2 regions of the Paenibacillus sp. FSL R10-2736 genome follow, and region 2 is predicted to be linked to the other one. Evidence: a T-box and tRNA genes for the amino acid it is inferred to sense, from the RefSeq annotation. Region 2 holds a T-box; the other holds one or more tRNA genes.

Region 1 (7,679 bases), 3.0 Mb from region 2:
TGGCTTTACATCCATCAAACAGCCGCTAATCCCGCCGCGAGTGGTTTCAAGTACCACCTGCTTACCTTTTACAGACATTAAGGTTTCAACGACATAGGGATCAATTGGATAGACCATGATGGCTTGCGGCATCTGTTGATGCATTGGATACATTTGATTATTCAGCACTTTGTTACCTCCCAAATGGTTATACCTCATGCTATGCAAACGCCTAATTAAAGAGCTAGGCGAGAGCCCATTTAAGATAGGTACTAAGCGTTATGACACAAATACGTTAAAATAATAATTCAACCGAGGGAATGGTCTCGGACAATGTAGATTCTAATTGTATCGTAATCAGATCTATCACTCTGGAGTTGGGAATGAGCACAACCATGAGCGAAGCAGGGATAGCAACCAAACACGGATTAATAGACTGGAATATTTTACAGCAGGTTACTAAGGAGCTGGAAGGGGGGGCCAAAGCCATGACATAGGTACAGACAATGACCAACCCGGAGCTTAACCGGGCGCTGGCGGAGTTGATAGGGTACAGACTGCATCAATAGCCAAAGATGCCGAAAGGTACGTGCGTAACCTCGCGATCATCAAGTGGGGTGATGTTGCGAACATTGAGGAGGTCGGAGACTAGCCCTGCACAACGTACAGGCAGTTAGTGAAATTGCTCAACGCTGAGCCCCGAGAGAGGGCAGAGGCGGCATAAATCACGCTATCTCAGGTAAGTGAGTATTAGACGTAAACTGTGCAGTAATGGAGGGCGTTGCCAAATATATAATCGACGGCAGCTGTGAACGAGATAATAAAGTCCTAGACTGCCGCTGTTTAATTAAACTAACGTGTCCCGTTAGCGTAATGCGAAATTTACTAACCCTCTATCAATTCCCTTAATTTGTTCGCATGTATTACAGGAATTTCATAACCTTGATTAGTATTTTCAAGGTCTACCAATAGCCCTTTCATATCCCTGTCTGTACCTAATGAGAGATGGAAAGTTTTTGTTGTTTGACCCTGAAATTTAATCTTCAAATTGTATTCTGCTATATAATTAAGATTACCCGGCATTTTCTCTGCACTATCTATAGCAGTTTTGAATACTTGGAATGATTGGAGATCATTGAAATTCCGATCTGTGCATTCATTTTTATTGTTACTACATATCAGATTAACTGAAACTCCACCGTTTTCCTGGATAGAGTTCTGGTTCTTCTCGCTACATCCAAGGATCATAATAAGAGTTAGCAATAAAAAGATAAGTAAATACTTTTTCACAATAATCACCTCCTTAAAACCTCTAATCTTTAGACGGTAAATGGAATTAAAAGGTTGCTAATAGTTTTTTGAGTTGGTCAACTATCCTGCCCGTTAGCGTAATGTAGATTTTTTATCGAGAGTCATAGCGACTGTTGCACAGTACGAAGAGAAGATGCATTAGGCCGAAGGCCATCGTCCGACAGCAATAGGCTAACGATCGAACAATTGGGCGAAGGTGGACCGGTTATCCTTGAATGTGATCTGGACGGCGAAGTATTCTAGAACACTCCCCGGCTTCGGCCGGGGAACTCTTTTACAGTGAGGTGATAGCAGGTGCAATAGTGTTTCCTGCCTGAGATAGATAGAGAGAGAGGACGCAGACAGCCGTTGAGGCAGCGCTTGAGAGTTATCGGATGAACAAGTTCCTTTAAGGCAACTCAGCGAGAGTTGTGAACGGATCGAGCGTATTGTCCGCAGGCTGCCACGTTTGGAAAAGTTCCTTATAGAGGAACGGTACATGACTAACGAGCATGATTACATCCTAAATTCAGAACAATATCATATCGTCTGAGTAGGCAGAATAATCAAGGTGTCTAAGGATATCTTTCTCAAATGGTTGGAAGGATAACAAATAAGTGGTGCCATAATCGGCACCACTTTTGCTTAGTCCACTACAGGGCACCATAATGGCACCAAATCGCTAAATGAGTCAACGGAACAATAGGCTGGCAAAAAGAAAAAGCCTTATAGAATAAGGCTTCCTGCATATAGGACGGATGGGGTTCGAACCCATGACCCCTACCCTGTCAAGATAGTGCTCTCCCGCTGAGCTACCGTCCTGCAACGAAATTTATAATACCACACGATGTGAGGGAATGGCAAGAATTTTTTATAACGAAGAAATAGGCTGGTTGGTATATGGGATTTATTTGAAGTGAATAAGAGGCAGTGCTATGCTGCTCTGGGTTAGCGGATCTCGGCGGAAGAGAAGAAGGTTTGCTGTGATTTGACAGGTGAGTTTAATCCCTTTACGGGCGTCAGATGATAAGTTAAGGTGCAGGTCCCGCTGAATGTGAGCGGGACTTTTTTTGCAGCGAAAAAGTTGAGCGACACAGAAAAGATTTTATAATATAATGATGGCGGTTGTCTGGTGATATCTCTCAATCATTCCATTATACATAATGAAGCAGAAGGAGTTCTTATAATGATCGTAACTTTGCATGAATCTGAAATGCCTGAGGTTAGTCTGAAATATGTTGTGATTGTCATGAAGCAGGGTGAGGACTGGGTTCTGGTGCGGCACCGCGAGCGGTCCACATGGGAATTTGCCGGAGGACATATTGAAGCAGGAGAAAGTCCTGATGAAGCTGCCGCCAGGGAAATGTATGAAGAGACAGGCGCTGAGTCGTACAAGTTATACCCTATATGCATATATTCGGTCAGCAGAGAGGAAGTACCTGCGAGCTTCGGGATGCTGTACTTTGCAGCCGTAGATAAGTTCGGCCCCCTACAGCAATTCGAAATGGAGGAAATTCGCAGATTCAGAGAAATTCCGGAAACGGTTACGTATCCGGGGATATATCCCACGCTAATCGCGAGAGTAACTGATTATATCAAGCAACTGAGCGGGAATGCCAATGTAAGCAAATATTTTGAACAGGTGTAATTTGGTGCGCAATAATCCTACCATTGATCGGAGTGATTGCCGTGTCTATGCCTACTCATATTGTCGCGGTCGGCGGGATTGTAGAGAATGAACTGGGAGAAATTTTACTGGTAAAAACGTTTAAGGGCGGCTGGGTGTTCCCCGGAGGGCAAGTGGAGGCGGGAGAGAATCTGATGGATGCGCTAACCCGTGAAATACAGGAGGAAAGTGGCATCCTCACTGTGGTTGACCAGCTGATCGGCGTGTATTCCAATACGGGGATGTACAAATGGCATGACGGTGTAACCGATGTCCCGACCAAAGTGATGTTGGACTATGTGTGCCGGCCAATCGGCGGGGCATTAGCAACATCGGATGAAACATCGGAGAGCTATTGGGTCAGCCGGGATAAAGTGCTTGAGATGATTACCAGCCCTGCTATCCGCACCCGTTATGAAGCTTATCTGGCATTTGACGGTACAGTCGCTTATATGGCCTACCAGACCAAGCCCGAATTTACAGTAAGTCTGAGCAGGAAGATATGATGCAGTACCATATAAGGAGATTATAGATGAACGTAGAATATGGGAAATTAACTTTTCTGGAGATTAAGCAAAAAGCAGCCGAAGGCTATATGGCTATTATTCCAACCGGCTGCACGGAGCAGCAGGGGCCGCATGCGACGGTGGATTTTGATATCTGGCTGGCTACCGAGCTGTCTATTGAAGCAGCAACTATGGCAAATTTGAGCTACGGTGTGAAGTCGCTGGTAATTCCGACGATTCCATTTGGTCCAACTCCCGAGCACCGCAATTACGGCTATGGCTACATCGACATCCCGCAGAAGGTGTATGAGGATGTGATCTATGCGGTTCTGGTTTCACTGGCTGACCAGGGCTTCAAGCAGCTGGTGATTATGCGCGGCTGCGGCGGACATATGCTGAACCAGGTGGCTGTGAAATTTAATCAGGAGTATGCAGGAAAAGCCAGGGTTCATATTCCGCATCATCCGTTCCATGAGGTCTGGTGTACACATGCCGATCCGCATATTCCGGGTGGTCATGCCGACAGCTTCACCACATCACTGGGACTCTACAAACATCCAGAGTGCATCCGTGAGGAGCTGATTGAGAATCCCGGCAGTACTGAACCGGTTTTGGACGATCCCGGACTCGACTTCACCAGGTACTCGGCAACGGGTGTCATTGGCGATCCGACTCATGCCAGCGAAGAATTAGGACGCAAGCTGTGGAAGGGCTCTGTGGAGGCTATCGCAGCCGAACTGCAGAAGATTGCTGCACAGGCTGTTGAGATTAGTCAGGCTGAAGCTTCCAGGCAGTAATGGAAACATAGGCAAGCAGCAGAAAGAAAGACACATGCGAGTTAGTTAAGCCCCATAGGCTTCGTCCAATTAACCGCGACAGCGGCTTGGAGAAGCAAGTGGGGTTATTTCTATTGATCACGGTGCGACGCGAAGGGTGTTCTGCAGCTTTTTTTGCGAGAGATTATGTTATAGCTTCTCAAGTCCGAGTTCCGTGTAAGTTTGTGAACGGCAGAGAATAAGGTAGAATAGGGACACCAATTGCTGTGAGAAGAGGTTAGTTTATGAGCGATGAGAATTCAAAGTTCAAGCGGCTTGGAGAGTATCTGAAATCACGTCGGGACCGGCTGCAGCCTGAAGCTGCCGGGCTTAAGGAAACGAACAGCCAGCGCAGAACACCCGGACTACGGCGGGAGGAAGTGGCGATTCTGGCGGGTGTCAGCAGCACCTATTATACGTGGCTGGAGCAAGGCAGAGAAGTTACTGCTTCCAGAGAGATTATGGAGAGTCTCAGCCAGGCCCTGCGCTTGACGCCTGATGAGCGGACGCATCTGTTCGAGCTGTGGAATCCAGGGAACCCGGATACAGTTCCTTCTATTAATACTGTGAGTCCCGGGCTGAATCCGCAGTGGCGGGATATTATTAGCCAGCTGTCTTATCCGTCTTTTATTACGAATGAGCGGTCGGAGGTTCTAGCCTGGAATGATAAGGCGGGTGAAGTTCTTAGCAATTTCGGGAAGCTGCCTGCTTCCGAGCGTATTATGCTCCGTCTATTGTTTCTCGATCAGGGGCTGCGCCGCCGGATGCTGAATTGGGAGGAGTTCGCGCTCTATTCAGTAGCTGTGTTCAGAACCTATTATGACATGCATCTGCACGATCCCTGGTACAAAGACATGGTAGTGAAGCTCTGTGAGGACAGTATGGATTTCGCAGAGATGTGGAAGCTGCACAACATTCAAGGCAAAAAAGTAAATCGCGTAGTCATACAAAGTCTAAGCACGAATCAATCTGTGACCTATGACATTAACTCCGTTGCGAGTCTGGCCGATCATCCGGGTCTGCATATCTGTATTTATACACCTGTGGTGGCAGAGAGCTGAGAATCGAATGAAGTCACTTGGACGGCCGGTCTGCTTCTATTTCTGTTCTGTGCTGTTCTGTTCCCTGGTAATGATCTTACTAGCATAAACGTACTGTGGCTGCTCCATGGCAGGAAGGTTAGAATAGGGACATATCCGAAGAATCTTTCACCGGGAAAAGAGGGAGACAACCAAATGCAGACAAGAACACTCGGAAACGAAGGGTTGACAGTATCGGCTCTGGGACTAGGAACGATGATGATGCCGGAGAACGAAGAGTCGGTAAAAGTGATCCATGGGGCACTCGACCTGGGAGTAACCCTGCTGGACACAGCAGATATCTATGGAGATTTCGCGCAGCAGCGTTTTGGCAGCAATGAGAGGCTCGTGGGCCGCGCGCTTAAGGGCAGACGGGATAAAGCGGTTATTGCGACCAAATTTGGCATTACGCATACTCAGGGCCCCAAGGGTGATCCGGCTTATATCAAAAAATCCGTAGATGCCAGCTTATACCATCTCGGTATGGATTATATTGATCTGTATTATCAGCACCGTCCTGATCCGAACACACCAATCGAGGAGACTATAGGCACGCTGGCTGAACTGGTCAAGGAAGGGAAGATCCGCTACATTGGCTTATCGGAAGCTTCACCTGAGCTGATACGCCGCGCACATGCGGTACATCCCCTTACGGCACTGCAGACAGAATATTCGCTCTGGAGCCGGGAGGTGGAGGATGAAATACTGCCGCTGGTCAAAGAACTGGGCATCGGATTCGTTCCTTATAGTCCGCTGGGCCGCGGATTTCTGACCGGTCAGATTAAAAGCTTCGACGACCTGCCGCCGGACGATTACCGCCGTAGCTACCCGCGGTTCCAGGGAGAGAATTTCGCCAGGAATCTCGAAGTGGTCTCGCTGATCGGGCAGATGGCAGCCGAGAAGGACTGTGCTCCTTCGCAGCTTGCGCTGGCCTGGCTGCTTGCGCAGGGTGAGCAAATTGTGCCGATCCCGGGAACAAAGCGGCTGGAGCGGGTACAAGATAATCTCGGCGCGTTGCAGGTGGTATTGTCAGCGGATGATCTGGCCCGGATCGAGCGGATCTCCCCGCAGGGTGTTGCAGCCGGAGGGCGCTTTCCCGGCCATTAAGGGCTGAATAGTTGAAAGTTGCAGCAGCATCAGTTATGCATTGAAATCCAAAAGCGTTCTTATCTGCACCGCTTGTTTTTGTGAGCGGTCTGCGGATAAGGACGCTTTTTTGAGTTGTACCGGCATATCACCAGTGTTCGGATTCTTGCGAAAACGGAAATAGGTAACAAGTAAAAGGTAGCAGGTGACAGGTGACAGGCGACAGGTGACAGGTGACAGGTAACAAGTAACAGGTGACGAGTAACAGGTTTACTGGAGCAAGTGTTCATGGCGAAAGTGAAGCGGACTGAGAGGACCATATCCCCTAAAAAGAAGCTTTTTGAGGCTGCAACGGACTGAGATTCCGTTATTTTGTTCATCCGGCCCCAAAATGAGGGGTGGCCGGGCATATAAGAGATTCTCAGTCCGATTGACCCGGGAATCTGCCTGATTTGCAGGAATAGAGGAATCTCAGTCCGCCTCATCAGCCATCTGACGAGGGGATGATGAAGTTTTCCGCCTCAGCGCTGCAAGCTCTTAAGCCGCTCGGTCTCCTCCTCAATCCGCGCCACATCAATCCGTTCGAACAATAATTCCAGCCCCTGCACCCGCTGATGCGCCGGAACGGCTACCGGCTGCCAGACAGGCTGTTCAAGGGCCAGAAACCCCCTGATCTTGCCGCAGGAGAATGGAATGAACGGGTTCAACAGGTTGGACAGATTAGCAATGATCTGTACACAGGTATACAGCGTGCTGGCACAGGCGGCGGGGTCATTCTTAGTCTGCAGCCACGGCTGCTGCTGATCGAAATATTTGTTGGCCTGGCGGATATGGGTGAAGACATGCTCGAGCGCTTCTTTGAAGCTGCCCCCCTCAATAAGTCTCCCGGTCTCACTGTACAGTGTATTAATGCTGCCGGCCCATGCGGCATCCAGTGTGCCCTCAGGCACCTCGCCATTCCAGAACTTATTCACGAATACCAGACTGCGGTTGACGAAATTACCGAAGGCACCCAGCAGCTCGCTGTTATGGCTGTAGATGAATTCTCTCCACGAGAAGTCGGCATCCCGTTTCTCAGGACCGTTCGCCGTCAGGAAATACCGGATGGAATCCGGGTCGTAGCGGCTGAGAATATCCGGCACCCAGACGGCCCAGTTACGGCTTGTGGAGAATTTCTCCCCTTCGAGAGTCATGTATTCACAGGAGAAGATACGGTCCGGCAGATGAAGGTCTCCAGCACCCAGCAGCAGAGCCGGCC
Region 2 (7,679 bases):
TGTGGGCCCGGTTATAGGTTCCTGTCAGGAAGTCGCGGTAAGCCATCTGCTCGAACTTGTCGCGTTCATATTTGTGCTGGGCGCTTTGCGATTTGGAATAGAAGGAGAGGCTGACGATGTAATTGAGCAGGAAGAGGGCAATCAGCATTTCCCATTTCTCCATTTGCAGCAGGCGCAGGAGCAGCGCATTGGTCAGGGCTACCTTGCTGAAATCAAGCAGGTTACGGCTCCGGAACAGCAGGTGACGGGCTTCCTTGCGTGTCTTGATGTCTCCAGAGAGCGCGAAGGTTATGATCAGGAAAGTGGAGGACAGCAATGTGGTGACACAGACGACCAGGAGAAACAGGAGCCAGTATCCGAGCGGAAATCTCTCCGCAAAAGGGTGAAGCACAGTGTACAGATAATACGCGGCCGATCCGCCGAGTGTGAAGGACCCGATGTTGTAGAAGGTATCGAGAAATTCGCCGGGATCGGCAGTTTTTGTCTTCTTTTTATAGAAAAATACAACGAAGCGGTATATGGTTTCGAACAGAAAGGTGCCCAGCGGTCCGGCGAAAATTCCGAACGAAGAGGTATAGCTGATAGCATAATCGATCGTAGAATTCCCGCTCCGGGTCACGATGCGCAGTTGAAAGTAGAAGCTGGAGAAGAGCGTATAGAGCACCAGCGCCTTGATATATGTATCGTCCAGGACTATAGCATGTTTGGGAATGAAAGCTATAGCAACGGAAGCGGCAAACAGGGAAAGGTCAAATACCCGTGCTTTAGACATGACAGAAGTTTTCCTTTCAGGATTTATACCGATTATAACCGAAAAGACGTTTTTTGATTATAAAGTTATTTTGGGATTTTTATAGATTGAACCATACACCCATGTCCTATATCCGGCAGCGGTCATATAATACTTTGTTAATGTGGAGCCGTCTGCTCTCGTGCACAAGTGAATCTATTAAGCCGGGGAGAGGAAGTTATGAAAATATTGCTGGTTACCTACTGGGGCCTTACCAATATGGGCGGGATCTGGACGTATATGAGACAGCTTGCCGATAAGCTGAGCGAACAGGGACACTCCGTTACACTCATGGGAAGCCATGTGGAGAACAACACCTTGTATTTGCTGGGGCAGAATGCTTCTTTTGATAAAAAGGCTTTCTATACCCTGCTGCTCCCGCACCTCGATATTACCTTATTCCCGCATCTGCATCTGGAGCATGGCATATTCAGCTTTGAGCTGGGGCGTTATGTATTTGAGGGTGGGGCGGCGGTTCTGGGGCTGGAGAATTACGATGTCATTCATGCCCAGGACCCCATTGCCTCCTACGCGCTGCGGCGGATTATGCGCCGTCCGGTTCCTCTCGTCTCCAGTGTGCACGGGGCATTGTCCCGGGAAGCGTATTATGAATACAAAGGGCTTGAGCCTGGACTTACCCGCGAGGAATATGAGCGCCGGCCGATCTGGCGGTATTTCCGGCGGATGGAGGTGCTCGCGGCCCGGTCGGCTGACTTGATTATGGTCTCTTCGAACTGGATTGGTCAGCTGACCCAGGAGCTCGGTGTAAGCAGAGAACGGATTCATACTTTGCCGTATGGAGTGAATCTGGAGCAGTATGCGGCCAGGGCAGCGAAGCCTTCGCCGCTTAAGATCGGAGGCGGAACCAAAGTAATCATGTATGCCGGACGCCTCGAATATATCAAAGGTGTGCATGTGCTGATCGAGGCTCTGGGAATGCTGCAGAAGCACCGTACAGACTGGACCTGTGTAGTGGCCGGCATAGGCAGCCTACTGGAAGAGCTCAGGGAACAGGCGCGCCAGCTTGGGATTCTGGAGCATATCCGCTTTGCCGGGAAGCTGGATAATATTCCGGCAGCACTAAGTGAGGCTGATATTTATGTACAGCCTTCCCTGCAGGATACTCAGCCGTTCTCGGTCACCGAGGCTCAGCTTGCCGGCATTGCCCCGATTGTTGCCGGCACTTCAGGTATGCCGGAAATGGTCCGCCACGGGGAGACCGGCTGGATCGTTCCGCCCGGTGATGCCGCCCGGCTTGCCCGGCTGCTGGAACAGCTGCTGGATAATGAGGAGCTGAGAGTACGTACCGGCTTCCAGGCAAGGGAATGGGCACAGCGCAGCCGTTCACTGGATGTCATGGCGGCCGGAACGCTGAATGTATACCGTAAAGCCATAAGTATGCTGGAGAGCGTACAAAGCCCGGCAGTCCGTTCGCCCTTGGGAGCAGAGCCGGCGGCAGGACCCGTTCCCGGAGCCTTCCATCCAGCCGATGTGCTGAATGCGATGTATCCCGGCATTCCGCTTGCGGCGAGCATGCGGGCAAGGCTCCCGCAGGATTATTCCATTCCTGACCCTCTTACGGTACTCACCGATCCGAAATAAATTCCTGTCCGCCGAAGTAGGCGGCAAAGTTGTCATGCCTTCCTGATTGAAGCATATACATGAGTGGAGTAACATTTTGGGCTTATGCTCTGGGCTTGTCTCAGGGATAGATTATGCCAAGAAGGAGGACATTTCCCGTGTTTGACCAGTCACACGGCTTGCGGTTTGATATTTATGAACGCATTCACCTTTCGGAAGAGCTTCCGGGAATAGCTGAGCTGGAGGAAGTCGAGCTGATTCCCGACATCCAGGTAATCCAGCGGGAGGACCGGGCGGAATTGCACGGGCAACTGCTGCTCACCGGACTCTACCGGGGGGAAGATGATCGCACACAGCGTCTGGAGCATGCGATTCCTGTTGAAATCACAGTCCCGCTGACCCGGGTCAGTTCACTTGAAGACATAGGGGTTGAGATCGAGAATTTCGATATTGACCTGCTTACGATGCGAACCGTCAACATAACAGGGGTGCTCTCGCTGCGCGGAATCGGAAACGCGGATGCCCAGCCGGCCTGGCAGCAGGAGGAATATACAGTAGCCTACTCCCCTGAGGCTGAAGCGGATAACCGCGGGCCGGAGAATGATGCGCTATATGAAAATTCGCTCTGGACCTACGGGGAAGGTGTCGCGGAGGTTTCGGTGGAGGATCAGGAATATGCGGATTCCGTGGAAGCCGCGGGTAATCCGCTATTCCTGGAAGGCTCTTTATACACTCAGCCTTCGGCCTTAGTATCCGCTCAGTTGAAGGACAAGGAACCCAAGGTAAGAACGCATAGCCTGGATTCCTCACCCGCAACCTCTCCATCCGGAACAGCGGATTCCGGGCAGAACTACAGCAAATCTGCGGCTGAGCCGGTCTCCAGTCATTTTCTTCCTTCCCGGGAGAAGACAGAAGAGCCTGCTGCGGTAAATGATTCGTTCAAGGCAGGTACGGAGGAGGCTGGGCTACAGGCGGGGACAGCCGCCTTGAATACTGTGGATCATTGGGGTACTGCCAGTCTTCATGCAACCAATCAGGCAGAGCCGGTATTCACTTCCGCAGCCAGTGATGATGCAGCGGTGCTGGCCGAGAATGAAGAAGTGCCAGAAGAGGTTCAGGCTATAGACAATGAGAGTTTCGTGTCCGAGGAATTCTTACCTCCACAGGAGGAGAAGCAGGATCTCAAGATTGCGCTGGGCAGCAAAAAAGATCCGGCAATTGCCGAGCAGGAGCCATTGACCTTCTCTTCGCTGCTCAGCTCCAGCCGTGCGCGCAAGGAGCAGGAGATTCTCCATTCCGAGGAGGTGGCCTCCAAAGCGGCGGTTATTCCTGAGGCAGGGAATGATACCGAATGGAAAAGCCGGTTCATCGGCGGCCTTGGCGGTACAGAGCTGTTCCGCAAAGTGCGGCTCTGCATCGTCCAGCGGGAAGAAACGCTGGATACGATTGCCGAGAAATATCAGCTCAGTACCAGAGAGCTGTCCATGTACAACCGGCTCTCCGGACAGAATGTAGAAGAAGGCCAGGTTTTGTATATTCCCTAGGATGGACCGGGGAATGCGAGCAGGAAGTTGCGGGGGCTGTCCCACAAGCCATGACATGGCTGCTTGGGGCAGCCTTATTTTTTTACATAGGGTATGTCTTGGCCCGGCCTGTTGCGGGTTCATATTCGCTTAGGCAGGGTTAATGGTCACTACCGGCTTATGTCTTGGCAGATTCAACCAGCTGTGCGCCGGTATACACCACTTCTTGGGAGGATGAGATATTTATGAAGAAAAAAGTGACGGCAGCCGCGATCGCATTGGGCGTGGCGCTGACTGCTTCGGCCGGCGTCTATGGCGCGGGCAACCTGCAGGAGATCCGGGCATCACTGAATTACAAGCTCGGGATCCTCGTGAACGGGCAGGTCTATACGATGAAAGACGGCAACGGTAAAACGCTCGCCCCGATCACGTACAATGGCACAACGTACCTGCCTGTACGCTCAATCAGTGAAGCGCTGAACACCTCTGTCACTTATGACGCCGCAAACAGCCGGGTCGTCATCGGCGGCTCCGCTTCTCCTGGCACATCCTCTCAGGAACCGGCCGCGGAACCGGTACAGCGTCCGAAGAGCCTGCCGTCCGACTTCCCGCTGCCGTCCGATGCCAAAGTATTCAATCTGATTGAAGGCTCGGCGACCGGCACGCCGTCTGCGACGTTCAGCTATCTGACGAAGCAGGACCTGGAGACGCTTGGCAATACGTACAAAGAGTATTTTGTGCGCAAAGGCGCCACCGCCAAATCCGAGGAGATCTCCGCGGAAGCCTTCTCGATTATCGATGCCGGAAGCACGTTTTCTGTTACGCTGGACGCCTACCTGGGAACTGGCAGCTATGGAGGCTACAATATCGTCAACGTGATCTGGAGCGGGAAGTAAGCGGTAGATGGGCAGCTCTCTGTGTATTTATCTCTGTTAGCCCTGTGTATACAACTCCGTTAGACAGTTTTTTGAACCGGGCGGTATAAACTCTGACCTTTGTGTGTATGCTGGTTGACTAGGAATAGGACTGAATGTATTATTGACATAAGTAATAACTAGCATAAAGACTGGGAACGGGAAGAGTAGGCGGTCAGCCCTTCAGAGAGCGGAATTGTAGTTGCTGTGAATTTCCGCAGGATGCAGCCCCCGAAGTCGCCCCGGAGTCGCCCTTCTGAGCTTGCCTCCATGTTTATGGAGACCAGGTTAGGATGTGGCCGGACGCAGCCGTTATCTGCATGAGTGTCGCGCTAAGCTTCCGGACCTGTAAGGGGTCCGAGGCAGGGGTTTATTTTTTGTTAGCGCGAAACAAAGGTGGTACCGCGAAAGAATGGCCTTTCGTCCTTTGAGACGAAGGGTCTTTTTGTATTTAAATATAAGGATATATATATGTTTCACTCTATTAATCATCCTTATATTTCTCGCTGAAACGGTACCGTCCTTAGAATTGGACGGCAAAGCCGTTTCCACTTGTCAGATCGTTACAGAATACAAAAAGCTTCTCATCATTTTCTCTAATGGAGGGTTCACAATGGCTGATAACAACAATACAGCAGCAGAGCTGACGAACCAGCTGGAAGCGGCAGAAGACACCGCTACTGCGAATCACAAGCAAAGCGATATGCCGACTACCTATGATCCGGGGTCGGCGGAGAAGAAATGGTATACTTACTGGATGGAGAACGGCTTCTTCGAAGCAGGCAAACGTCCGGATGCGCAGCCTTACAGCATTGTTATTCCCCCGCCGAATGTAACAGGAATGCTGCATATCGGTCACGCGCTTGATTTCACACTGCAGGATGTTCTAATCCGTACCAAACGGATGCAGGGCTATGATACGCTGTGGCTGCCGGGAACGGACCATGCAGGTATCGCCACGCAGACCAAGGTAGAGCAGAAGCTGCGCGAGCAGGGCATCTCCCGCCATGATCTGGGACGCGAGAAGTTCCTGGAGCAGGTATGGGCCTGGAAGGAACAATATGCGGAGACGATTCACGGGCAGTGGGCCAAGATGGGCTTGTCGCTGGACTACTCGCGCGAACGGTTCACCCTGGATGAAGGAATGTCCGCCGGTGTCCGCCAGGTATTCATTCAGCTGTACCGGAAAGGCCTGATCTACCGCGGCAAACGCATTATCAACTGGGATCCGGCTGCACGCACGGCTCTGTCGGACATAGAAGTTGAATATAAAGAGGTAAATGGCCATCTGTACCATCTTCGCTACCCGCTTAAGGACGGCAGCGGCTATATTACTGTAGCTACAACCCGGCCGGAAACGATGCTGGGCGATACTGCGGTTGCCGTGCATCCGGAAGATGACCGTTACAAGGATCTTATCGGTAAAACCCTGATCCTGCCGATTATCGGCCGGGAAATTCCGGTTATCGCTGATGATTATGTAGATAAGGAATTCGGCAGCGGCGCGGTGAAGATTACCCCGGCACATGATCCGAACGACTTTGAGATGGGCGTGCGCCATAATCTTCCGCAGATTAATGTGATGGATGAAGGCGGAATTATGAATGCGGAAGCAGGCAAATACCAGGGACTGGACCGCAGCGACTGCCGCAAGGCGATCATTGCCGACCTGAAGGAGCAGGGTGTGCTTGTATCCATTGAGGACCACGTACATCAGGTTGGACACAGCGAGCGTTCGGGAGCCGTAGTTGAGCCTTACCTGTCCACCCAGTGGTTCGTGAAGATGCAGCCGCTGGCAGAAGCGGCCATCGCAGCGCAGAAGGATGGTAGCGGTGTTAATTTCGTACCGGACCGCTTCGAGAAGACTTACCTGAACTGGATCGAGAATGTACGCGACTGGTGTATTTCCCGCCAATTGTGGTGGGGCCACCGTATTCCGGCCTGGTACTCCGAATCTACGGGAGAGATCGTTGTTGCGAATGATGAAGAAGAAGCACGCCGGATCAGCGGCCTGACAGACCTGAAGCAGGATGAGGATGTTCTGGATACGTGGTTCAGCTCGAACCTCTGGCCGTTCGCTACACTGGGCTGGCCAGATGAGAACAGCAGCGACTATCAGCGTTACTATCCGAACAATGTGCTGGTTACCGGCTACGATATCATCTACTTCTGGGTAGCCCGCATGATCTTCTCGGCTCTGGAATTCACCGGACAGAAGCCATTCTCCGACGTGCTGATGCATGGTCTCGTACGCGATGCTGAAGGACGCAAAATGTCCAAATCACTCGGCAACGGTATCGATCCGCTGGATGTAATCGAGCAGTATGGCGCAGACGCTATGCGCTATATGATTACTACAGGCAGCACAGCCGGTCAGGATCTGCGGTTCCGGATGGAAAAGGTAGAGCAGGCGCGGAATTTTGCCAACAAGATCTGGAATGCCTCACGCTTTGCACTGATGAATCTCGAAGGTGTTTCTTTTGAAGATATTGACATCACAGGTGAGCTCAGCACGGCGGACCACTGGATTCTGCACCGCCTGAACGAAACTTCCCGCGATATTACGCGTCTAATTGACTCGTACGAGTTCGGCGAGACTGGCCGGCTGCTGTACAACTTCATCTGGGATGATCTGTGCGACTGGTATATCGAATTCGCCAAGCTCTCGCTGTACGGAGCGGACGCGGCTGCGAAGGCCAAGACACAATCGGTTCTGGCCTATGTACTGGACCGCACGCTGCGCCTGATTCATCCGTTCATGCCGTTCATTACGGAAGAGATCTGGCAGCATCTGCCGCATCAGGGCGACACCATCACGCTGGCCGAATGGCCGAAGTATGATTCTGCGCTTGAGAATCCGCAGGCAGTGGC

What was found. A T-box is a leader RNA that pairs with one kind of tRNA and senses whether it is charged. The one in region 2 lies ahead of NSQ73_RS05170 (valine--tRNA ligase), so its partner is inferred to be a tRNA-Val.
Region 1: it has a tRNA-Val gene. The T-box ahead of NSQ73_RS05170 (valine--tRNA ligase) is inferred to sense a tRNA for this amino acid. The anticodon was not compared.

The regions. Positions count from the first base shown of each region.
Region 1 is NZ_JBBOBN010000001.1:4,233,101-4,240,779, reverse strand. Features, by position in the region: gene NSQ73_RS18425 (YuzF family protein) at 1-153, opposite strand, end outside; gene NSQ73_RS18420 (hypothetical protein) at 865-1,269, opposite strand; tRNA gene NSQ73_RS18415 (tRNA-Val) at 2,020-2,091, opposite strand; gene NSQ73_RS18410 (NUDIX hydrolase) at 2,456-2,917, shown strand; gene NSQ73_RS18405 (NUDIX hydrolase) at 2,959-3,441, shown strand; gene NSQ73_RS18400 (creatininase family protein) at 3,468-4,238, shown strand; gene NSQ73_RS18395 (helix-turn-helix transcriptional regulator) at 4,502-5,317, shown strand; gene NSQ73_RS18390 (aldo/keto reductase) at 5,492-6,442, shown strand; gene metG (methionine--tRNA ligase) at 6,943-7,679, opposite strand, start outside.
Region 2 is NZ_JBBOBN010000001.1:1,183,279-1,190,957, forward strand. Features, by position in the region: gene NSQ73_RS05150 (GGDEF domain-containing protein) at 1-772, opposite strand, end outside; gene NSQ73_RS05155 (glycosyltransferase family 4 protein) at 971-2,392, shown strand; gene NSQ73_RS05160 (LysM peptidoglycan-binding domain-containing protein) at 2,530-3,915, shown strand; gene NSQ73_RS05165 (stalk domain-containing protein) at 4,080-4,790, shown strand; T-box leader at 4,954-5,239, shown strand; gene NSQ73_RS05170 (valine--tRNA ligase) at 5,512-7,679, shown strand, end outside.